Cellulosilyticum sp. I15G10I2: one gene and its partner. The protein of the gene in region 2 binds, or shares a complex with, the protein of the main gene of each other region. Links are inferred from orthologs where the notes say so. Each region holds a gene or a part of one and is shown on either strand. Other genes may lie near its edges.

Region 1 (11,608 bases), on a different replicon or contig from region 2:
CTACAGCGCCATCTTCAAAGCGATTTAATAAATCTACATTAATACCTACTATTTCTAAACTATTACGGTTTGTAAAACCACGTTTTGGAAGTCTTCTGTATAAAGGCATTTGCCCCCCTTCAAAACCTGGTCTAACACCACCGCCAGTTCTAGAATTTTGTCCTTTATGTCCTCTTCCCGCTGTTTTTCCGTTTCCTGAACCATGTCCACGGCCTACACGGAAAGAATCTCTTTTTGAACCTTCTACTGGTCTTAATTCATTTAAATTCATGCTTCCTTGCACCTCCTTCTCTTTAAGCCTTTTATTACTCGCTTATTGCTTCTACTTTTACTAAATGTCTAACTTGATCTACCATCCCACGAATTGCTGTATTATCTTCGTGTATATTTGAACTATTGATCTTTCTTAACCCGAGCGCTTCTACAGTTTTTTTATGTTTTGGAATTGCCCCGATTGTGGATCTTACTAATGTTACTTTAATTTTAGCCACTTGAACATTCCTCCTTATCCTAGAAGCTCTTCTACTGTTTTTCCACGAAGTTTAGCAACTTCTGCTGGTGTTTTGAGTGAAGCAAGTGCTTCAATTGTTGCATGTACTACATTTTTCTTATTGTTAGAACCAAGAGATTTCGTTCTAATATTACGAACGCCTGCAAGTTCAAGTACAGCACGTGCTGGACCTCCTGCAATAACTCCTGTACCTTCTTTAGCTGGTTTAAGAAGTACTCTTGCACTTCCAAATTCACCAACGAATTCATGATAAACGCTGTCTGCGTCATTTCTTTCAATATAAATTAAGTTCTTTTTAGCATCTTGAATAGCTTTCTCAATAGCGTTTGGAATTTCCATTGCTTTACCAAGTCCAACGCCAACGTGACCATTTCCATCTCCAACTACTACTAAAGCAGAGAAACGGAAAGTACGACCACCTTTTACAACTTTTGTTACACGTTTAATCGTAACAACTTTTTCCTGAAGATCTAATGTACTAGGATCAATATTTAGCTTTTTAGCCACCGTATGTCCCTCCTTTACTAGAATTGTAATCCAGCAGCGCGAGCTGCATCTGCTAATGCTTTTACTCTACCATGGTATAAGAATCCTCCACGGTCAAAAACAACTTCATTAATACCTTTAGCAAGGGCTTTTTTTGCAACTGCTTCGCCAACAGCTTTTGCTGCATCAACATTTGATGTAGCTTCTAAGGCTTTAGCAAGCTCTTTTTCAACAGTAGAAGCCGATACTAATGTACTACCTTTTGTATCATCTATAATCTGAGCATAAATGTGTTTTTCACTTCTATATACTGCAAGTCTTGGTCTCTCAGTAGTTCCTTGAAGCTTATTACGCATTTTCATATGCTTTTTTACACGAATTTTACTACGTGATGCTTTAGTTATCATTCTTATTTCACCCCTTTACTCTTATTTTTTACCTGTTTTACCTTCTTTACGTCTGATTATTTCATCAACGTACTTAATACCTTTGCCTTTGTATGGCTCTGGCGGACGTTTAGTTCTGATCTCAGCCGCAAATTGTCCAACATGTTCTTTGTTAATACCTGAAATAGTAATTTTATTACCTTCAACTACTGATGTGATTCCTTCTGGATCTTCCATTTCAACTGGGTGAGAGTATCCTAATGAAAGAACTAATTTCTTGCCTTGTTTCGCTGCTCTATATCCAACACCATTGATTTCTAACACTTTATTGAAGCCATTTGTCACACCTTCAACCATGTTTGAAACAAGTGTTCTTGTTAATCCATGAAGTGATCTGTTTCTTTTTAAATCGTTTGGTCTTGTAACTAAGACCTGATTATCTTCAAGTGTAATATTCATTGCACTATCGAATGTTCTTGTAAGTGTTCCTTTTGGCCCTTTAACTGTTACTACATTGCCTTCAGCTTTTGTAACAGTAACACCTGCTGGAACCTCGATTGGTAATTTACCAATACGTGACATGGTCGCACCTCCTTAAACTTTTTATCTTTATTACCAAATAAACGCGATAACTTCTCCGCCTACGCCAAGTTTTCTAGCGTCTTTGTCAGTAATTACACCTTTACTTGTTGAAATAATTGCTGTTCCAAGTCCACCTAATACTTTTGGTAAGTTATCAGTGTCTGCGTATACACGAAGACCTGGTTTAGAAATTTTCTTTAAACCTGAAATTACTTTTTGATTTTTATCTTTGCCATATTTTAAAGTTACACGAATAGTTCCTTTAACGCCATCTTCTATAACTTCGTATCCTTTAATATATCCCTCATTTAAAAGAATTTCAGAAATTGCTTTTTTCATTTTTGATGCAGGAACTTCAACAATATCATGTTTTGCAACATTTGCATTTCTGATTCTTGTAAGCATATCTGCAATAGGATCGCTCATTGTCATTTTATTTGCCTCCTTTCCATTATTACCAGCTTGCTTTTTTAACGCCTGGAATCTGACCTTTATATGCTAATTCTCTAAAACATATACGACATATACCAAATTTTCTTATATATGCATGCGGACGTCCACAAATACGACATCTTGTATATTCTTGAGTTGAAAATTTAGCGGTTTTTTGTTGCTTAACTTTCATAGATGTTTTTGCCACTTTGCTTACCCTCCTTATTTTTGAAATGGCATTCCAAATTGTGTCAAGAGCTCACGTGCTTCTTCATCTGTTTGAGCTGTTGTTACAATAATGACGTCCATACCACGAACTTTATCGATTTTGTCGTACTCAATTTCCGGGAAAATAAGTTGTTCTTTAATACCTAATGCATAGTTACCACGACCATCAAATGCAGTAGCGCTGATACCACGGAAGTCACGTACACGTGGAAGTGCTAAGTTTACTAAACGATCAAGAAATTCATACATTTTTTTACCGCGAAGTGTTACTTTACATCCGATTGGCATCCCTTCACGAAGTTTAAATGCCGCTACAGATTTTTTAGCTTTAGTAATAACTGGTTTTTGTCCTGATACAGTTTGCATATCACTTACAGCACTCTCTAATACTTTCGCATTATCTTTTGCTTCACCAACACCCATGTTAATTACTATTTTTTCGATTTTTGGAACTTGTAATTGATTTTTATAATTAAATTTTTGAGTCATGGCACTCATGATCTCAGTATTATATATCTCTTTTAATCTACTCATAGCCTATTACCTCCTTTCGCCTATTAGTCAATCACGAAACGGTCTTTGTTTACGATCGCTACGCGAACTTTTTTACCGTCGTTTATTTGTACGCCTAAACGGGCTGGTTTTCCATTGTGCACATACATAACGTTAGAAATGTGTACAGGTGCTTCTCTTTGAATTAATCCGCCTTGACCAGCTGCATTTGGTTTTTGGTGCTTAGTAATCATGTTGCACCCATCTACAACCACACGACCATTTTTGCGGTCAATAAAATTAACATTACCTTCTTTACCTTTGTCTTTGCCAGCGATGATTATTACTCTGTCGCCTTTTTTAAGTTTAGTTTTCACTATTTGCACCTCCTTATAAAACTTCTGGAGCAAGTGATAAGATTTTTGTGTATTTCTTTTCTCTTAACTCTCTTGCTACTGGTCCAAAAATACGTGTTCCTCTTGGGTTTTTATCTTCTTTTATGATAACAGCTGCATTTTCATCAAATTTAATGTATGAACCGTCAGCTCTTCTTACACCTTTTTTAGTACGTACGATAACAGCTTTAACAACGTCACCTTTTTTAACAACGCCGCCTGGTGTTGCATCTTTAACCGCAGCAACGATAACATCACCAATACTGCCGTATCTTCTGGTAGAACCACCTAATACACGAATGCAAAGTAATTCTTTTGCTCCTGTATTATCAGCTACTCTTAATCTACTTTCTTGTTGGATCATGAGAAGTGACCTCCTTTCAAGATTACTAATACTATTTTGCTTTTTCTACAATTTCAACAAGTCTAAAACGTTTTGACTTAGATAGTGGTCTTGTTTCCATTACTCTAACTTTATCGCCGATTTGACACTCATTGTTTTCATCATGAGCATGTAATTTATAAGTTCTTTTTACGATTTTACCGTAAAGAGGATGTTTTACATTGTTTACTACTGCAACAGTAATCGTTTTATCCATTTTATTGCTTACAACGTTACCCATTAATACTTTTCGCATATTTCTTTCTGACACGACTTAGCCTCCTCTCTATTACACAGTTGCTTTTTGTGTAATAATAGTTTGAATACGTGCGATATTCTTTCTTACTTCTTTAATTCTTGCTGTATTATCGAGTTGATTGGTAGCATTTTGAAATCTTAAGTTAAAAAGTTCTTTTTTCGCATTCACCAACTCAACGTTTAGCTCTTCAGATGTTTTTGTTATTAATTCTTCTAAGAATGCTCTACTCTTCACTACCATCACCTGCCATTTCTTGTTCAGCACGAGATACTATCTTGCATTTCATAGGTAATTTGTGAACTGCAAGTCTTAACGCTTCTCTAGCTGTTTCTTCTGCTACACCTGATAATTCAAACATTACTCTACCTGGTTTAACTACTGCTACCCAATACTCAGGTGAACCTTTACCAGAACCCATACGTGTTTCTGCTGGTTTAGCTGTTACTGGTTTATCTGGGAATATTTTAATCCATACTTTACCACCACGTTTGATATAACGTGTCATCGCAATACGGGCAGCTTCGATTTGGTTTGATTTTACCCATGCTGGTTCCATTGCAACAATACCAAAATCACCATAAGTAATTTTATTTCCACGGGTAGCTTTACCTGTCATACGTCCACGGAATTGTTTGCGACGCTTTACTCTTTTAGGCATTAACATTAGTTAGCGCTCCCTTCCTTTTTAACTTTTTGTGGAAGTACCTCTCCTTTGTATATCCACACTTTAACACCGATCTTACCGTAAGTTGTATCTGCTTCTGCAAATCCATATTCAATATCCGCTCTTAATGTCTGGAGTGGAATAGTGCCATCTGAATAATGCTCTGTACGTGCCATTTCTGCTCCGCCTAAACGACCTGAGCATTGAACTTTAATACCTTTTGCTCCAGCTTTGAATGATTTACCCATAGCTTGTTTCATCGCACGACGGAATGAAACACGGTTTTCAAGTTGAAGTGCAATATTTTCAGCAACGAGTTGTGCACATGCTTCTGGACGCTTTACTTCAACAATGTTGATTGCAACTTTGTTTGCCGTAAGCTTTTCTACTTGCTTACGAAGCTCATCAATAGATGATCCACCCTTACCAATTACGATCCCTGGTTTAGATGTATGAACGTGGATTCTAACACGTTTAGACATTCTTTCAATTTCAATTTTGTCTATGCCAGCTGAATATAATTTTTTCTTAATGAATTTTCTGATTTTATTATCTTCTACTAGGTTATTAGCAAAGTCTTTTTTATCTGCATACCATCTGGCATCCCAACCTTTGATAACACCTACTCTTAATCCATGAGGATTGACTTTTTGGCCCATACCTAACCTCCTTATCTTTCATTTAGTACCACTGTAATGTGGCTTGTTTGTTTGTCGATTCTATAAGCACGACCTTGAGCACGTGGACGAATTCTTTTAAGTGTTGGCCCTTTAGTAGAAAAGGCTTCTTCAACAAATAAGTTAGCTGTCTCCATACTATTATTATGCTCAGCATTTGCTACAGCTGATTTTACTAATTTTTCTATAATACGTGCACCGTATCTTGGTGTGTATGCTAAGATTGCAAGTGCAGTATTAACATCTTTTCCTTTGATTTGGTTAAGCACGATATTTGCCTTAGTACTAGATAAACGTACAAATGTTACTTTTGCTTTTGGTCTTGAGTCTTTTTGAGCATTTCTCTCTTTTTTGATCTGGCTTCTATGTCCTTTTGCCATTTTTAAAGACCTCCTTCCGTAAATAATTAATTAACGAACTCTTGATTTCTTTTCTGCATCTTTACCATGACCACGGTAAGTTCTTGTTAATGCAAATTCACCTAATTTATGTCCTACCATATCTTCTGTTACAAAAACTGGAACATGTTTTCTTCCGTCATGTACAGCGATAGTATGTCCTACCATGCTAGGGAATATTGTTGAACGACGTGACCATGATTTGATTACTTTTTTCTCATCCGCTGCGTTCATTTCATCTATTTTCTTTAATAAATGTTTATCAGCAAATGGTCCTTTTTTGATGGAACGAGCCATTAATGATGCCTCCCTTCACTACTTTACATTATTTTTTGTTACGAGCACGTACAATATATTTGTTTGATTGCTTATTTTTCTTTCTTGTTTTGTATCCAAGAGCTGGTTTACCCCAAGGTGTACATGGATTTGGACGTCCAATTGGTGATCTACCTTCTCCACCACCGTGAGGGTGATCGTTAGGGTTCATAACAGATCCACGAACTGTAGGGCGAATACCCATATGACGTTTACGTCCTGCTTTACCAATATTGATAAGCTCATGATCGATGTTACCAACTTGACCTATTGTAGCTCTACACTCGATAGGTAAAAGTCTCATTTCTCCTGAAGGAAGTTTAACTGTTGCATACTTGCCTTCTTTAGCCATAAGCTGTGCTGACATACCTGCTGCACGAACAAGCTGCCCGCCTTTGCCTGGTTTCATTTCAAGGTTATGAATAGTAGCACCTATTGGCATATCTTTCATTCTGAGTGCGTTTCCAATGCGAATTTCCGCTGTTTCACCACTCATTAATTTGTCGCCTACTTTAAGCCCTACTGGAGCTAAAATATAGCTTTTTTCTCCATCCGCATAAGCAAGTAATGCAATATTTGCTGTTCTGTTTGGATCATATTCGATACCTACAACAGTTGCTGGTACACCATCTTTATTACGTTTGAAGTCGATGATTCTATATTTAATTTTATATCCGCCGCCACGATGACGAACTGTAATTTTCCCTTGGTTGTTTCTTCCTGAGTTTTTCTTTAAAGTAACCATTAAAGATCTTTCAGGAGTTGTTTTTGTGATTTCTTCAAATGATGAAGAAGTCATATGTCTTCTTGAAGGGGTATATGGTCTATATTTTTTGATACCCATCGCACTTTCACTCCTTTCAATCAATGCATTTACACTTAGCCGTGTGTTTCATCTTTATCTATTAAACTACATTCCTTGGAAAAAGTCAATGTCTTTACTATCTTGGTTAAGTTTAACAATTGCTTTTTTGTAGTCACTTGTTTTACCAACTGACTTGCCACGGCGTTTTGTTTTACCTTCGTAATTAGCCGTATTAACTTTTTCTACTTTTGTTCCTTCGAACATTTTTTCTACTGCATCTTTGATTTGACCTTTAGTTGCAGTTTTTTGTACTAGGAATGTGTATTTTTTTTCTGCCATAGCGTTCATACTTTTTTCAGTAACTACTGGCTTTAAAATGACGTCATAAAATTTTAAATCTGCCATTATGCGTACACCTCCTCGATTTTGTTAAGTGCATCTTTTGTTACTACGAATGTATCGTATTTTAAGATGTCATATACATTAATGTTATTAACAGCTGATGTTTTGATTGATTGAATATTACGTGCTGATAACATTACATTTTTGCTTGTATCGCCATCTGTAACGATAAGTGCTTTATTTAATTTAAGAGTATCTAATATATTTTTCATTGTTTTTGTTTTGATCTCTGCTAGCTCTAATGAATCTAATACAATGAATTTGCTGCCATTAACTCTGCTAGTTAAAGCTGATTTTAATGCAAGTCTTCTTTCTTTTTTGTTAAGTCTAATAGAGTAGTCACGAGGTTTTGGCGCGAATGCAACCCCACCACCTGTCCATTGTACTGCACGAATAGAACCTTGTCTTGCTCTACCTGTACCTTTTTGTCTCCATGGTTTTCTACCACCACCACGTACTTCAGCACGGGTTTTAGCACTTTGTGTTCCTTGACGTCTATTTGCAAGATGTGCAACAACTGCTGCATGCACTAAGTGTTCTTTTACATCTACTGCAAAGATTGAATCATTTAATTCAACTTCACCTACTTGTTGTCCGTCCATATTATAAACAGCTACTTTTGCCATTATTGTTCCTCCTTTCTCACCAGTCATTAAGCTTTAACGCTATCTTTTATAGCGATGATTGTACCTTTAGGTCCTGGAACTGCACCTTTAAGTAAAATTAAGTTTTTGTCTAAATCAACTCTAGCAACTTCAAGATTTTGTACTGTGATTTGAACACATCCCATATGTGATGGAAGGCCTTTACCTTTCATAACACGTCCTGGACTTGTTGCAGCACCCATAGAACCTGCTACTCTATGTGATTTAGAACCATGAGCCATTGGTCCACGGCTTTGTCCATATTTTTTGATTGCGCCTTGATACCCTTTACCTTTTGAAGTACCAGTAACATCTACTCTTTCTCCAGCAGCAAAAACATCTGCTTTGATTTCTGTACCTACTTCATATGCACTTATATCTTCCAAACGGAATTCTTTTAAGTGTTTTTTAAGAGCAACGCCTGCTTTTTTAAAGTGACCAGCTGCTGGTTTGATAACACGTCTTTCTTTAACGTCTCCAAAACCAACTTGAATCGCTTCATATCCATCATTGTCAGTAGTTTTCTTTTGAACAACTACACATGGACCTGCCTCTAATACAGTAACAGGAATTAAGTTTGCATTTTCATCAAAAATTTGTGTCATACCTATTTTCTTAGCTATGATTGCTTTTTTCATTTCCTTTACACCTCCTAATATCTACAGCGGATTGCTACCTTGGCAATCATCCTAGACGATTCTTGATTATCGCCCAATCTAGAATCTCATAGATTATTTCGCATCTACTTTGATATCTACACCTGCTGGTAAATCTATACGCATTAACGCATCTCCAGTTTTTGGCGTAGCTTCAACATCGATAAGTCTTTTATGAGTTCTCATTTCGAATTGCTCACGAGAATCTTTGTACTTGTGAACAGCACGTAAAATTGTTACCACTTCTTTTTTAGTTGGTAGTGGTATTGGTCCACTAACTTGTGCACCTGTTTTCTTAGCAATAGCAACTATTTCAGCTGCTGTTTGATCAATTAACTTGTGATCATAAGCCTTTAGGGTAATACGGATTTTTTGACTTGCCATAAAAAAAGTCCCCTCCTTTTCGTACTTTTTTTGAAAGCAGTACGACTAGTGGTGACTGTACACTCAACCTAGTGTGTCATAAGCGCAGACTTACTCTAAGCTTTGTATTAATACAAAAGCGCTTGACATCAGTTTATATAGTACAGTGACCTGCCGCCTGGTTTCTTGAACCGGACATTCGCTCCCTAGAAATTCACCTTTTTGTAAGGTGGTAACCTTCTAGATCATCGTTCTCAATGTCACAACAAATTGAGTATACACTAAAAGCTATATAATGACAAGGTTTTTTTTTAGTTATTACTGATTTTTTTATGGAAAATTTAGCTATTATGCTCTTTTCTCCTAATTATAGGGGATTTTTTAGAAAACCAAACTTCCCATAAATAATAAAAAGCATACCCTAGGGTATGCTTTTTATATGAGTTAATTACTCAATAATAGATGCTACTGCACCAGAACCTACTGTACGTCCACCTTCACGTATCGCGAAACGAAGTCCTTGAGACATCGCAATTGGATGGATAAGTTCAATAGTCATTTCAAGGTTATCGCCAGGCATACACATTTCTGTGCCTTCTGGTAATTCAATAACGCCTGTAACGTCAGTTGTTCTGAAGTAGAATTGTGGTCTATAGTGTGAGAAGAATGGTTTATGACGTCCACCTTCTTCTTTTTTAAGAACGTATACTTGAGCTGTGAATTTTGTATGAGGTGTAATTGAACCTGGTTTGCAAAGTACTTGACCACGTTCGATTTCAGTTCTTTGAATACCACGAAGAAGTGCTCCAATGTTATCTCCAGCTTGCGCTTGATCAAGAAGTTTACGGAACATTTCAACTCCTGTACACACAATCTTACGAGTTTCTTCATGAATACCAACAAGTTCAACTTCATCTTGAACTTTAAGAATACCTGATTCTACTCTACCTGTTGCAACTGTACCACGACCTGTGATTGAGAATACATCTTCTACAGGCATAAGGAATGGTTTGTCAACTGCACGGTCTGGAGTAGGAATATACTCATCAATAATTTCAAATAACTCTACGATTTTATCTCCCCATGGACCCATTGGATCATTTAATGCTTGAAGAGCTGATCCACGGATGATTGGCGTATCATCGCCAGGGAATTCATATGAGCTTAATAGGTCACGAATTTCCATTTCAACAAGTTCTAATAATTCTTCATCATCTACCATATCACATTTGTTTAAGAAAACAACGATGTATGGTACACCAACTTGACGTGAAAGAAGGATATGTTCACGAGTTTGAGCCATAGGACCATCTGTAGCTGCACAAACAAGGATTGTTCCATCCATTTGTGCTGCCCCTGTGATCATGTTTTTAACATAGTCAGCATGTCCTGGGCAGTCAACGTGAGCGTAGTGACGAGCTGGAGTTTCGTATTCAACGTGAGCTGTAGAGATAGTAATACCACGTTCTCTTTCTTCTGGCGCCTTGTCAATATTATCGAAATCAACTGCTGCACCTAAACCATATCTTTGGTGAAGAGTTTTTGTGATAGCTGCTGTAAGTGTTGTTTTACCGTGGTCAACGTGTCCGATTGTACCAATATTAACGTGTGGCTTATTTCTTTCATATTTAGCTTTAGCCATTTTGTTTGTTCCTCCTTTAATTTGCTGAGTTTATTTTTCTCAGATAATTTGATTATATTCAATTTGCAGCTACTTTTCAAGTAGCTACAAATTATTATTTAGAGAATGTGCTGCTATATTTTAAATTTAAGCTTTTTGATCAGCTATAATTTTATCCTGAATACCTTTAGGGCATGGCTCATAGTGATGGAATTCCATCGAGTAGTTACCACGACCTTGTGTTCTTGAACGAAGTTCAGTCGCATAACCAAACATCTCTGCAAGTGGTACATAGGCTCTAATTTCTTGCCCGCCACCAATAGCTTCCATACCTTCCATTTGTCCACGGCGTGAGTTAATGCTTCCAATAACATCCCCCATGTACTCTTCTGGTGCAGTTGCAATAACTTTCATAATAGGTTCAAGAAGTGTTCCGCCTGCTTTTTTCATTGCATCTTTAAATGCCATAGAACCTGCGATCTTGAAGGCCATTTCTGATGAGTCAACATCATGGTATGAACCATCGTAACACTCTGCTTTAATACCTAATACTTTGTATCCTGCAAGTGGACCTGCTGCCATTGCTTCTTGGATTCCTTTGTCTACTGCAGGGATATATTCTTTTGGAATTGAACCACCCACTACTGTACTTACGAATTCATAAGTATGTTCAGAGTTAGGATCAAGTCTAGAGAATCTAACTTTACAGTGTCCATATTGTCCGCTACCACCTGATTGTTTTACATACTTAGAATCAACTTCCACATCTCTAGCCATTGTTTCTTTGTAAGCAACTTGTGGTGCTCCTACATTTGCTTCTACTTTAAACTCACGTAAAAGACGATCTACGATAATCTCTAAGTGAAGTTCTCCCATACCTGCGATGATTGTCTGCCCAGTTTCAGTATTT
Region 2 (11,704 bases):
TGTCTTTTTGCAAGAGCTTGCAAACCCGTCTCATCCAATGGATAGACGCAAGGCACTTCAACAATAGCAGCCTCAATGTTTTGTTTAATGAGATATTCATGGGTTAAAAGAGCTTGTTCTACCATACGTCCTACCGCTAAAATCACTAAATCATTGCCTTTTTTTAGAGTCTTAAATCCAATCTCTTGATAATCATTTATAAATTCACTATTTATATGGGTTGTTCCTTTGGGATATCTAATAGCTACTGGCCCTTTTAAGGTAAGGGCATATCTGAGAGCAGCTTCTATTTCTTCGGGCATTTTAGGAGACAAAACCTTCATATGAGGCATGCTGCTTAAATACGCTATATCATAAACACCTTGATGTGTGGCGCCATCTTCTCCCACAAGTCCAGCCCTGTCAACTGCGAAAATAACGGGTAAATTCTGCAGGCATACATCATGCAATATTTGATCATAAGCTCTTTGTAAAAAAGAAGAATAAATAGCTACAACAGGCCTGTATCCTTCAGTTGCTAATCCTGCAGCAAAAGTTACCGCATGCTGTTCAGCAATGCCTACATCAAAAAATCTTCTTGGGTAGGCCCTCGCAAAATCTAAAAGCCCTGTTCCATCCGGCATAGCAGCTGATATAGCAACTAAATTATCTTGTTCTTGGGCCAAAGTGCACATGGCACTTCCAAAAGACGCAGAAAAATTAAGTGGGTTACTTTTACTTTTAAGCTCCCCTGTTGTAATATCAAAGGGTCCAATACCATGAAATAAACTAGGATTTTGTTCTGCCAGTTTATAGCCCTTCCCTTTCTTCGTTTTAACATGAATAAGCACTGGTCCCTTCATAATCTTCGCATTCTCTAAAAGTGCAATAAGCTCTTCATAGCAATGCCCGTCTACTGGTCCTAAGTAGGTAATGCCTAACTGCTCAAATAACGTATTTTGTATCAATAGACTTTTAAGACTGCCTTTTGTGCGCTTAATAACTTTTACAACATTCATCCCTACAACAGGTACCTTTTCAAGTACTTCTTCTACATCTTCTTTGACTTTTAAGTAATCTTTACTAGAACGAAGCTTATTTAAGTACTTACAAAGCCCTCCAACATTTTTAGAGATAGACATTTCATTATCATTTAGAATAACAATGAGATTATTATGTCCTCTTCCTGCATGATTAAGTGCTTCAAATGCCATGCCGCCAGTCAGGGCGCCATCACCGATAACGGCGATAACCTTATGATCTTCTCCTTTTAAATCTCGTGCTGCTGCCATGCCTAAGGCTGCTGAGATCGAAGTGGAACTATGTCCTGTTTCAAAAACATCATAGGAACTTTCCTTCTTTTTTGGAAAACCACTTAACCCATCTAACTTTCTTAAATGCTTAAAGTACTTTCTTCTCCCAGTTAATAGTTTATGCACATAGGCTTGATGACCTACATCCCATATAATCTTATCTTGTGGCAAATCAAAAACATAGTGCAGTGCAACTGTTAATTCAACTACTCCTAAATTTGAAGCTAAATGCCCTCCAGTTTGAGACAAAGATCCAACTAAAAAATTTCTGATATCTTTTGCTAGTTGTATAAGCTCATGCGTTTTTAGCTTTTTAACATCTTCTGGAGAGTAAATAGACTTTAAAAGATCTAACATATAAGTTCCTCTTTCTACTAATATCTATTCTATTTAAAAAAAGACAATCTTGAAGGATTGTCATCTTAGTTCTTATTTTTGTGCAATATGACCTTCGTGTAATAGATAAAAATGCCAACATAATAAACAATATAACGGGAGCGCCGAATAGCGAAGGTTTTACCAAGGGCTTTACCGCCTACCGTCAAGGCCGCAACAAAGCCACTCATCGCAATAGAAAGCAAGACTGATTTCATACCAAAGCCTTCTTCTATTGCAAGAACAATAGCCGTTGCTGTACTCCCAGATATAATGCCTGCAATATCTCCTATAACATCATTAAATAAATTGGCTACCATAGGGGCATTTCTTATCAGCATAATAGCATCTTTTGCACCCTTTACTTTTTGAGCTGCCATTGAGTGAAAAGTTATTTCGTCTGCAGAAACAACTGCATTGCCAATACCATCAAAAAATATCCCTGTTAAAATAATAGTAATTAACATAAAAAAAGCTATAATAAGGGGTACATCTCCGAGCAACACCTCAAAGATATAACTAAAACACATTGCAATTGTAAAAGTCGCCAGCACAATAATGCCTAAACTCTTTAAAGATTGCTTTTTGACTCTCACTTTTTTAAATTTTACTCTTTTATGTGCAGGCACCTTCTAAGACTCCTTTAATCATCGACTTATCACCCACTTTTCAAAATTTAAGACAATAGAACCTGTAAATTTTGTGGTATATGGTCTAGCAGGTTTTCCCAGGTACATACTTCCTTGTCACCAAAGCAGTGGTTTCCCTTTAAATATACCTTAGATGTGTTGCCATCATCTACGCCAGATCGCCTTTAGCCACACTGTAATCCAAGAACTACCTCAAACTGAACGGTCTAGGAGTTTTCCTCAAGCAATATATTATGTTCCTATCCTCTTTTGCGAATTAGGTTTCTATCAACAATCCTGCCTTCTTTTTGGCCGAAAAGAAGGCAAGTAAATTGATGTCCCCCCGCCTTCACTCAAGGCAGGCTACACTACCCACAGCCGATACCGCATGGTAGGTTTAATCCTAAGTCATACTTTATTCCCATAGGAATAAGCACAATCATAGGTCTCCACGGTAAAAGGGTCAACGCCCATATGCCCTTATGGATCGCCCTTAAACCTTAACCCCCAGTATCAGCCCATAACGGGGCGTTACAAGCCAACACCAGGAACTTCATCGATATGCCCTAAAACGGATTTTTAGGCCCGTCTTCAAAACATAATATCTTGACTAGAATACCGCATCTTATTTTTTGAAAAGTACGTCATAAGCCGCTTTTAACACATTATAGCAGTTAACCTCTGATTTTTCAACTAGATTAACCGCCAAAAAAGAATAGCGCCACAAGAATCCCAAGTATGCCGCCTGCTATCACTTGCAAAGGGGTATGCCCTAATATTTCCTTCAATCTCTCTTCTGGATTAAGATTAGGGTCTTCTAATACCGCAATAATTTGATTAATCATCGCTGCCTGTTTGCCTGCATGCAGCCTCACGTTGGCGGCATCATACATGACAATAAAGCTAAATACTGCAGCTATAGCAAAAAGTACATGATCGTAACCATAAAGCTGTCCAATACTAATAGTTAAGGCGACTACAAAAGAACTATGTGAACTTGGCATGCCTCCTGAAGCAAAAAACTGCCTAAAATCAAGTTTATGTTCATATACAAGTGTAATAACTACTTTGAGTGATTGTGCTATAAACCAGCTTACTATAGCTACCCATAATATATTATTATTTGAAATCTGTTTAATATAATGCATCTTCTTCCCCCTTTAACTTCTACGTTTGATAAGCTCTGCAGCTATTTCTTTTAAGAGTAAGGTATTACCTTTTAAAACGTCTAATGAACTTAAGGCCTTATCTGTCAATGTGCCTGCTATTTCATAACATTGTTCTACTGTATAGAAACTTAAGTAAGTATTTTTATGATTTTTCTGGTCACTTTTTATAGGTTTACCTAATTCTTCATCCGTAGATGTTTCATCAAGTATATCATCTATAATTTGAAATGTTTTTCCAATAAATAGACCATAGTTTTCTAAAGCTTCAATTTCTTCTTCAGTGCCCCCACCTAAGACTGCTCCCATTTTTGTTGCCGCTGCTATTAAGGCCCCTGTTTTATGAAGTTGGATCGCATTGAGCGTGGTCAAATCAATGGTTTTATTTTCACTTTCAATATCTAGGATTTGACCGCCTATCATGCCCTTTACACCACTTGCCTGAGAGAGTATGTACGCTGCCCTCACTCTTTGGGCACCGCCGTATTTTAGTGCATCTTCCAACATATATCTAAACGCTTCTGTAAGTAGTGCATCTCCAGCCAAAATGGCTGCAGCTTCTCCAAAAACAACGTGGTTAGTCGGCATACCTCTTCTTAACGCATCATCATCCATAGCTGGAAGATCATCGTGTATCAGTGAATAGGTATGAATCATCTCAATTGCACATAAATAGGCCGAAATATCTTCACTTCCGCCAACCGCTTCATAAGCAAGCTGCATCAAAACGGGTCTAATTCGCTTCCCCCCAGCACTTAGACTATAGTTCATCGCTTCATATATTGTTTTAAAATACCTATTTTCCACTGGGAGTGCTGACCTTAAACAACTACCCACAAGCTCTTGATATTGTTTTATACTGTCTCTCACTCCCAATTCTCTCCTTCTATCTTTTTGTAAGTTTCTTGCTCATAAACATAAATCTCTTGTTCTGCCTTTTTGAGTACAGACATGCAGTAAGCTGCAAGATCCATACCTTCTTTATAGTTTTTAATACTCTCTTCCAGTGCAATATCTCCTTGTTCTAAACAACCTACGATATGCTGCAGTGCTTTGAGGGCTTCTTCAAAATTTTTTTGTGCTTTCTTAGCCATACTTACGACTCCTCATTATAAACTTTTGCTTTAAATGTACCGTCTGTAACGGTAATCTGAAGTACTTCTTCAGGTTCTATATCGTGAATAGATTTGATAATACCATTATTTACTTTTGTAATTAAGCTATACCCTCTTTTTAAGGTGGTAAACGGAGATAATTTTTCTAGTTGTCCTATTGCAAGCTCATAATCATTAAAGGCCTTTGTTAGTATATACTTATAACGATTATTTAATGCTTGTATGAGTAGATCCACTTCTTGCATCTTATCTTTATAAAATCTATCCTTTACCTTAAATACTGGACGTTCAATCAGATAGTTAAGCTTTTCTTTAGAATATTTTATGTTTTGCAGTGTCATATAGCTTAAGGCATTTGTACAACGTTTTATCATCTCTTCAATTTCGCTTTTTGAAGGAATCACAATCTCAGCTGCCGCTGATGGCGTAGCTGCACGTTTATCGCTTACAAAGTCTGCTATTGTAAAATCTACTTCGTGTCCTACTGCTGATACGATAGGAATTTCTGACGCAAAAATAGCCCTCGCGACAAGTTCTTCATTAAATGCCCATAGATCTTCTATAGAGCCTCCGCCTCTTCCTAATATGATGACCTCTGCAAGTTTATCCCTATTTGCTTGATCGATAGCGGCGGTAATTTCTTTAACAGCCAGTTCTCCTTGAACATGCGCAGGATAAATATAAATTGAAACACTTGGGTTTCTTCTTTTAGCAACTTGAATAATATCTTTAATCGCTGCGCCTGTAACGGAAGTAATAACACCTATCCTTTTAGGAAATAAGGGAATGTTTTTTTTATATTTAGTTTCAAACAAGCCTTCCTTAGACAATTTCGCCTTAAGTTCTTCAAATCTTTCATACAATAGACCTTTGCCTTGTTTTTCAATATCATATACATAAGCTTGGTAAGTTCCCGTTTTCTCATAAATAGTTATTTTTACTCTTGCATAGATTTTAGTACCTTCAATAAGCTTAAAATTAAGTTTTGAAGCATCTCTTGAAAACATCACCGCACCAAGACTTGCACGTTCATCTTTAAGCGTAAAATAAATATGTCCTGAGTGATGATATTTACAGTTAGATACTTCTCCGGCTAACCATACATCACCTAACATATAATCATCTTCAATGAGTCTATTTACATAATTATTAATTTCGGATACAGAAACTATCTTTCTTTTCATTTTTATCCCTCAATGAGTTTAATAACATTTCCCAATATACCATTGATAAATTGTGGTGATTTGTCTGTACTATATGCTTTTGCAATTTCAAGTGCTTCATTAACAACCACTTTATGAGGCACATCACTTCGCCACTTAAGTTCATAGGTTGCAAGCCTCAAAATACCTAGGTCAACCTTTGCAATTCTGCTTACAGTCCAATGTTGCGTGCTTTTATTAATGAGCTCGTCAATTTCATCCAAATGTTCTAAGACCCCATAATATTCTTCTTCTATAAATTTAATTACTGCTTTATTTGACCCATCTTCATTCGCTCTAATCTCACTCAGCTTTTCACCTATTAAACGATCTGCGTCTTCCTCATTGTGAAAAGTATATTCATAAAGCATCTGCATGATCAATTCTCTTGCATTACGTCTAGTCATTTTTTCCTCCTTATTAAGTAAGCTAACCCTATCTCTCTTGCTCCGTTAGGGTTAGCTTACTTTGTTACCTCTCATTAGACTTCTTTTTCTTTATCAAAAAACACACCTGCCACATGTATATTAACTGAGGCAACATGTAGTCCTGTCATGGTTTCAACTGAATTCTTTACTTTTTCTTGAACTTCTAAACACACTTTTTGAATTCTAATACCATACTTAACAACTGCGGTAATATCTATGAACACTTCGCCCTCACCTACTTCGACCTTTACACCCTTTGGCCCTTTTTTACGACTGATAACTTGTACAAAATCATTTTTGGGCTGAAGGGTGCTTACCATACCATCTACCTCTAAAGTTGCTATTTCTGCTATAACCGCTATAACATCATCTGCAATCTGAACTTGATCCATTTCATGAGCAGCCTCCATTGCTGCTGCTAAGTCTATATTTTTTTGATCATCCATAGCAAATACCTCCTACATCATATCTTTATGCTTATTATCCTATTATATACAAAAAACTTAAGGGTTGCAAATTTATTCTTCAAAAAAGGCTGACTATCACAGTCAGCCCTTCTTAATATTAATTTGTGCCTTCTTTAACAATACCTTTTAGCGGTGTAATTTTAATTTTGCCTACACTATATCCTGTTTTTCTATTAACTATTTCTTCAATCTGGGCAATATCAGATTCTGTTAAGTCTTCCTTGTTAATAACGACATCTACACTATTATCATCTATTCTTACATAAACTTCTCTAAACCCTTTAGCACGAAGTAGTGCTTCGGCGCTACTTTCTTTTTCAATACGCTCTTGGATAGCAAGCAAGTTTTCTGCTGCTTTTGATTTTGCTTCTTTATCAAGATTTTGATTCGCTACATATTGCGTAAGTTCTTCAACTTGGAGAGCACGGCTTTGTTCTCTTAGCATTTTTTCTTCAACAAAATAGCTTACATCCATATTTTTATCAACTGCTGCAACCGCATTATTTAGTGGACTGTCTGAACTTGTAATAATACTATCTTTCTTAGTAATAACAGCTTCAAACTTTTGCATTTGTGGAATAGTGTTCTGTGTCACCTCAGCAGATGCTTGCTGATTATTTTCTGTACGCATAGTCTCTGATATTTCTTCCTCTGCATCTGGAGGCAAAGTTTGGATTTCATCATAGCCTTCAAAAAAGTCTTTTTCTTCTGCTATCACTTCTTGGCTCATGTCTGTTTCTTGTACGAGATTAGGTTGTACACCAACTTCTCCGTCTTTCGTGTTTAAATATGCCGCAATCGCAATCATAAAAACAAGTACTGTAATAATAATTTGATTTCTTTTAAATGTAAACATGATATATCCCCCTTATTTTTGCTTTTTAAATACTGATACTTTATGTACTGGAACCTGTAATACATTAGATACTGACTCTATAATCTGAGCCCTCACCACGCCATTATCAGCTCCCTCAGCTAATACAAGAACTCCTTCTATTTGAGGTCTATTTTCTTTAATGATAAAAGGAGTATTTCCACTTTGAAGAATAATCTTGTTGCGTGTATCATTTTTTTCAGTTATCCTAGTGCCTCCTGCCTCATCTTTTTCCTCCTGATGCTCATAATTTTGTGTTTTTTCTTCTGCCAATACCTTTTCTTCGTTAGAAAAGGTTGTAAGCATTACATTAACCTGACCAACCCCCTCCATTTTTTCTAAAATATTCGTTAATCTTTTTTCTAGCGCTTCTTCATAGCTTATAGCATCACTAGAAGCATTTAATATTGGAGCATTTTGAGGTTTATTCTGATTGGATGGTTTGTTTGTAGGTATGTATGTTATTGCTATGCCCAATATTGCTATGCCTATTGCTAAGTATAAATATTTTTGCTTTTTAGTTTCTTTTGCATCCTTTAGAAATTTATCAAGCATTCCCCTACCCCCTTTTAATTCTTCTGTACTGTAATATATATATTACGACTTGGCACATTATAGAAGTTTTGCAGACAAGTTTTTATTTTAATTTTTAATTTTTCTGTATCACCACTTAGACTTTGGCTTTTATCTCCTATCCTAATTTTAGGAAGTATCACATTTTTAGTATTATTATTCTCAGATTCTCCTACTACAATATGTATCTCTTCTATTTGCTCTTCTCCCCCCTCATCATGCCACTCAATATGAACACGCTGCACGCTCACATCTATTTCTTTTTCTATAATACCTTTAATACTCGACTTCAGAGTCTCTTTTAATAGACTTTGCTGGCTTTTAACCTGTTCATCATATCCCTGTACTGAATCGTTATAGTTTATGCCTTCACTAAGTCTTTTTTGATACTCACTTACATAAGTATCATAGCCTTTTCCTTGTACCGGAATAAACTGAACAATAGGTTGAATGATCGTATAGATAATGATGCATCCTAACACCAGCTTAAGGTATTTCTTATAATCTGAATCCGGAAAGATCATCTCAATAACAATTACAAATAACATAATCCATATAAACATTTGCATATATTCTCTCAATTTTATCCCTCCTAGATCATGTTTCCTCCTACACTTATACAGATAAGGAGTACAACAATACATAGTATCGTAATAATACCTACGCTGCTCATAATAAATTCACAGCCTTTTGCAAGCTTAGTTGCAATATGTGCCATCTTTTTATCGCCAATAGGTTCTATAGCAGCAGCTGCTACATGGTACACAACTACATAAGCTAAAATTTTTATAAGGGGCAAACTTACTATAACTATAATCCAGATAATTACACCTACTGAAAAAGCATTTTTAACCAGAAAAGAACAGTTCACCACAAAATCTACAGCGCCTCCTACCGCATCTCCTATAACTGGAATAAATGTCGTAGAAATATTAAGCGCAGCTTTTTTTACCGTAGTGTCTACATAAGGCAGCGTCATCTTATAAATACTTAATATCCCTATACTGATGGCAACAATAGCTCTTAGTGCCCATTTCATGCTCTTATAAAATAATTGTATAAGTTTATCAATCTTAAATTCATCACTCATTGTACTGATAACATCTAGTACAACAATAGAGACAATACAAGGAAATACTATGGTTTTAATGACGTATGTGCTTAAATTAAGTCCTCCGATTATAACAGGGGCAATAGATGCTGCTGATGAAACATAGCCCGATGTCGTCATAAAAGCCAGTAAACTAGGAATACATGCAAACATAATTCCAGACATTTTATCTACCGCATCTCTGGCAAGTTCTACCATAATAAAGAAGGATTGTATCACGCTATATAGCACCACAATATAGCAAACAAAAAAAGAAACTTTGGCGGTATTCTTCGTTTTAAAAGAAGTACTTAGAGTTTCAAGCAAGTTGCATAAGAGAACAATAAGAATAAAACGCACACCGAGTTTAATAAACACGCCAATTTCTTCGAATAAAAGAATGCCTATGGCATTTAAGACTGTCTGCAACGAAAATCTTTTCTCTCCTTTAATCAGCCCCACTACTTCTTCTTTTAAATTGAATGTCGTAAAACTTGGCATAGATCCTTTTAAATCTTCTTGCAGCTGATTGATCTCATCCCAGTTAAAAAAATTTACCTGATAATCTATAATCTGCTGCTTTTGTACTTCTGTTTTTTCTACCTCTGGTGTTTCTATACTTTGTCCCAAAGCAGGTGTCCTGCAGCCTAAAAAACAAATCCACATCATAAGTAACATATACCCTATTTTCTTTTGTCGCATTTTTACACCTCGTCACTTTATAAAAGCTCTGTAATAAGTGCTACCAGAGCCAGAATAACAGGAGATGAGATAACAAAAATCATCACTTTTCCTGCAAATTGAATTTTTGATCCAATAGCTTCTTCTCCCGCGTCCTTGCAAAGCTGATAGCCAAACTCTGCTAAATAGGCAATCCCTATTATCTTTAAGATAATGTTTAAATAACTGCTGTCCATCTGTGCCTTTAAAGACAAATCCCGTATGACGCTAAAAACACTGCTTAATTGTTCTAAAATAAAGATCATGAAGATAATGACTGTAACAATCCTTAAAATCATACTAAATAAGGCTGAGTGTTCGCTGTACTTTCCCATTGTAATAATTAAAATGGTTGCAACAATTCCAAAGCTAACTAATTTGAGCATTTCCATGTTATCCCCTCCTAAAATGCAAACATGGTTTGAACGACCTCAAACAGCTTTAAGATATATTCAATCACTACTAAAAGCGCCATAACAACACCTACAATTGTTATAGGAAATATCCATTCTTCTGCCCCTGTTTTTTTAAGTACTGTATTAATGATCGTAATACCAAGTCCAAGTCCCGCGAGTTTAAAGATAATCTCTATATCAAACATCCCTTTATCCTCCTATATTAAAAATATACTGATACATGCACCAATAAGAACACCTAGGTATTTATTGAGCTTAGTATTTTTCTGATATTTGCTTTTAGACATTATCAACTCCTGCTCGAGTTTATAGATCAGCATATCTATATTTTTTTTTTGCATATTTTTATCTAAGTAACCACATGCATTACTAAATTCAAAGAGTAAGCTGTAGTCTTGCTGGCTTAAATGAAAGGATGTTTTATGATGATTTAACGCTTGTTCCCACATCACATTTAAATCCGTCGTATTTCTATCTCCTAGTGCTCCTGCAAATGTTTCAAAAACTTTTTTAATCCCCTCACTACTGAGCTTACTTACATAAATGGCGGCTTCTTGTAAAGGTGTCAGCCTATAGTCGATTTCTGCTTTTAAGATTTCAAAAGCATAAATAAACTTTTCAAGTTCCTTAAGTCTTTTGTTTTCATGCCAATCTATAATAAACCCACACGTACTGCAGCTCACAAACATCAGTATAATCCCTAATAATTTCATCTGTGCCCCCTTATCTTAGCCTGTTAAAGTGATTACAGGCATCTAAAATACCCTCAATTGTACAAGGTCCATATTTGTTAGATAAAATAATAATCCTTTCAAAAAAAGAATTTTTTATTAAATCGTAAAGGATAGGTTTCTTTTTACAGTCTTCTATGTCTTTACCGTGCACAGTGCTTAATATGGTAATGCCTGCACTTAGTACTTCCCCCAGTGCATGGATATCCTCATTTTTACCAATCTCATCTACAGCAATAACATGTGGCGACATAGCTCTTAAAAGCATTCGCATTCCCTCAACCTTTGGACATCCATCTAAAACATCCGTTCTGATGCCCACATCATTCTGTGGAACTCCCTGATAACAACCGGCTATTTCTGATCTTTCATCTACCACGCCTACCGTATAAGGCCCATAGCCACTATAGCCATTGCTTAAATTCCTTATAATATCTCTAAGAAGCGTTGTCTTGCCGCACTTTGGCGGCGAAACAATGAGCGTATGATACACCTTGTCCCGACTTAGGATATAAGGCATAACTTCCTTACTGCAATTAAGCACCTGATGCGCAATTCTTATATTAATGGCACTGATATATTTCATGGTTTTTATCCCATTATTCTCCATAACCACTTTACCTGCA

What was found.
Region 1: the proteins of nusB (region 2) and rpsJ are in contact, whole or in part, in a solved structure (PDB 3D3B), measured with the Escherichia coli proteins. The link is inferred for Cellulosilyticum sp. I15G10I2 from one-to-one orthologs.

The regions. Positions count from the first base shown.
Region 1 is NZ_FMMP01000009.1:46,973-58,580, forward strand. Bases 7,445-10,238 are described here. They hold rpsJ (30S ribosomal protein S10), read right to left. Parts: upstream 9,099-10,238; coding sequence 8,790-9,098; downstream 7,445-8,789. Other genes in these bases: rplD (50S ribosomal protein L4), read right to left, coding at 7,445-8,040; rplC (50S ribosomal protein L3), read right to left, coding at 8,067-8,696; tuf (elongation factor Tu), read right to left, coding at 9,526-10,238. In the rest of the region: rplO (50S ribosomal protein L15), read right to left, coding at 1-271; rpmD (50S ribosomal protein L30), read right to left, coding at 306-491; rpsE (30S ribosomal protein S5), read right to left, coding at 506-1,018; rplR (50S ribosomal protein L18), read right to left, coding at 1,036-1,404; rplF (50S ribosomal protein L6), read right to left, coding at 1,426-1,965; rpsH (30S ribosomal protein S8), read right to left, coding at 1,996-2,397; BN3326_RS08845 (type Z 30S ribosomal protein S14), read right to left, coding at 2,420-2,605; rplE (50S ribosomal protein L5), read right to left, coding at 2,620-3,159; rplX (50S ribosomal protein L24), read right to left, coding at 3,183-3,494; rplN (50S ribosomal protein L14), read right to left, coding at 3,508-3,876; rpsQ (30S ribosomal protein S17), read right to left, coding at 3,908-4,150; rpmC (50S ribosomal protein L29), read right to left, coding at 4,184-4,387; rplP (50S ribosomal protein L16), read right to left, coding at 4,377-4,817; rpsC (30S ribosomal protein S3), read right to left, coding at 4,817-5,476; rplV (50S ribosomal protein L22), read right to left, coding at 5,488-5,874; rpsS (30S ribosomal protein S19), read right to left, coding at 5,905-6,189; and 5 more genes. UniProt on the Escherichia coli protein: Involved in the binding of tRNA to the ribosomes. Part of the processive rRNA transcription and antitermination complex (rrnTAC). The complex forms an RNA-chaperone ring around the RNA exit tunnel of RNA polymerase (RNAP).
Region 2 is NZ_FMMP01000006.1:1,238,367-1,250,070, forward strand. What follows is about bases 4,476-7,365. They hold nusB (transcription antitermination factor NusB), read right to left. Parts: upstream 6,187-7,365; coding sequence 5,764-6,186; downstream 4,476-5,763. Other genes in these bases: xseB (exodeoxyribonuclease VII small subunit), read right to left, coding at 4,476-4,556; xseA (exodeoxyribonuclease VII large subunit), read right to left, coding at 4,559-5,761; BN3326_RS06050 (Asp23/Gls24 family envelope stress response protein), read right to left, coding at 6,261-6,653; BN3326_RS06055 (SpoIIIAH-like family protein), read right to left, coding at 6,772-7,365. In the rest of the region: dxs (1-deoxy-D-xylulose-5-phosphate synthase), read right to left, coding at 1-1,649; BN3326_RS06020 (hypothetical protein), read right to left, coding at 1,715-2,296; BN3326_RS06025 (divergent PAP2 family protein), read right to left, coding at 2,995-3,444; BN3326_RS06030 (polyprenyl synthetase family protein), read right to left, coding at 3,457-4,332; more of xseB, read right to left, coding at 4,329-4,475; more of BN3326_RS06055, read right to left, coding at 7,366-7,530; BN3326_RS06060 (hypothetical protein), read right to left, coding at 7,543-8,103; BN3326_RS06065 (stage III sporulation protein AF), read right to left, coding at 8,118-8,702; BN3326_RS06070 (stage III sporulation protein AE), read right to left, coding at 8,714-9,913; spoIIIAD (stage III sporulation protein AD), read right to left, coding at 9,931-10,323; spoIIIAC (stage III sporulation protein AC), read right to left, coding at 10,335-10,532; BN3326_RS06085 (stage III sporulation protein AB), read right to left, coding at 10,545-11,060; spoIIIAA (stage III sporulation protein AA), read right to left, coding at 11,071-11,704. UniProt on the Escherichia coli protein: Part of the processive rRNA transcription and antitermination complex (rrnTAC). The complex forms an RNA-chaperone ring around the RNA exit tunnel of RNA polymerase (RNAP).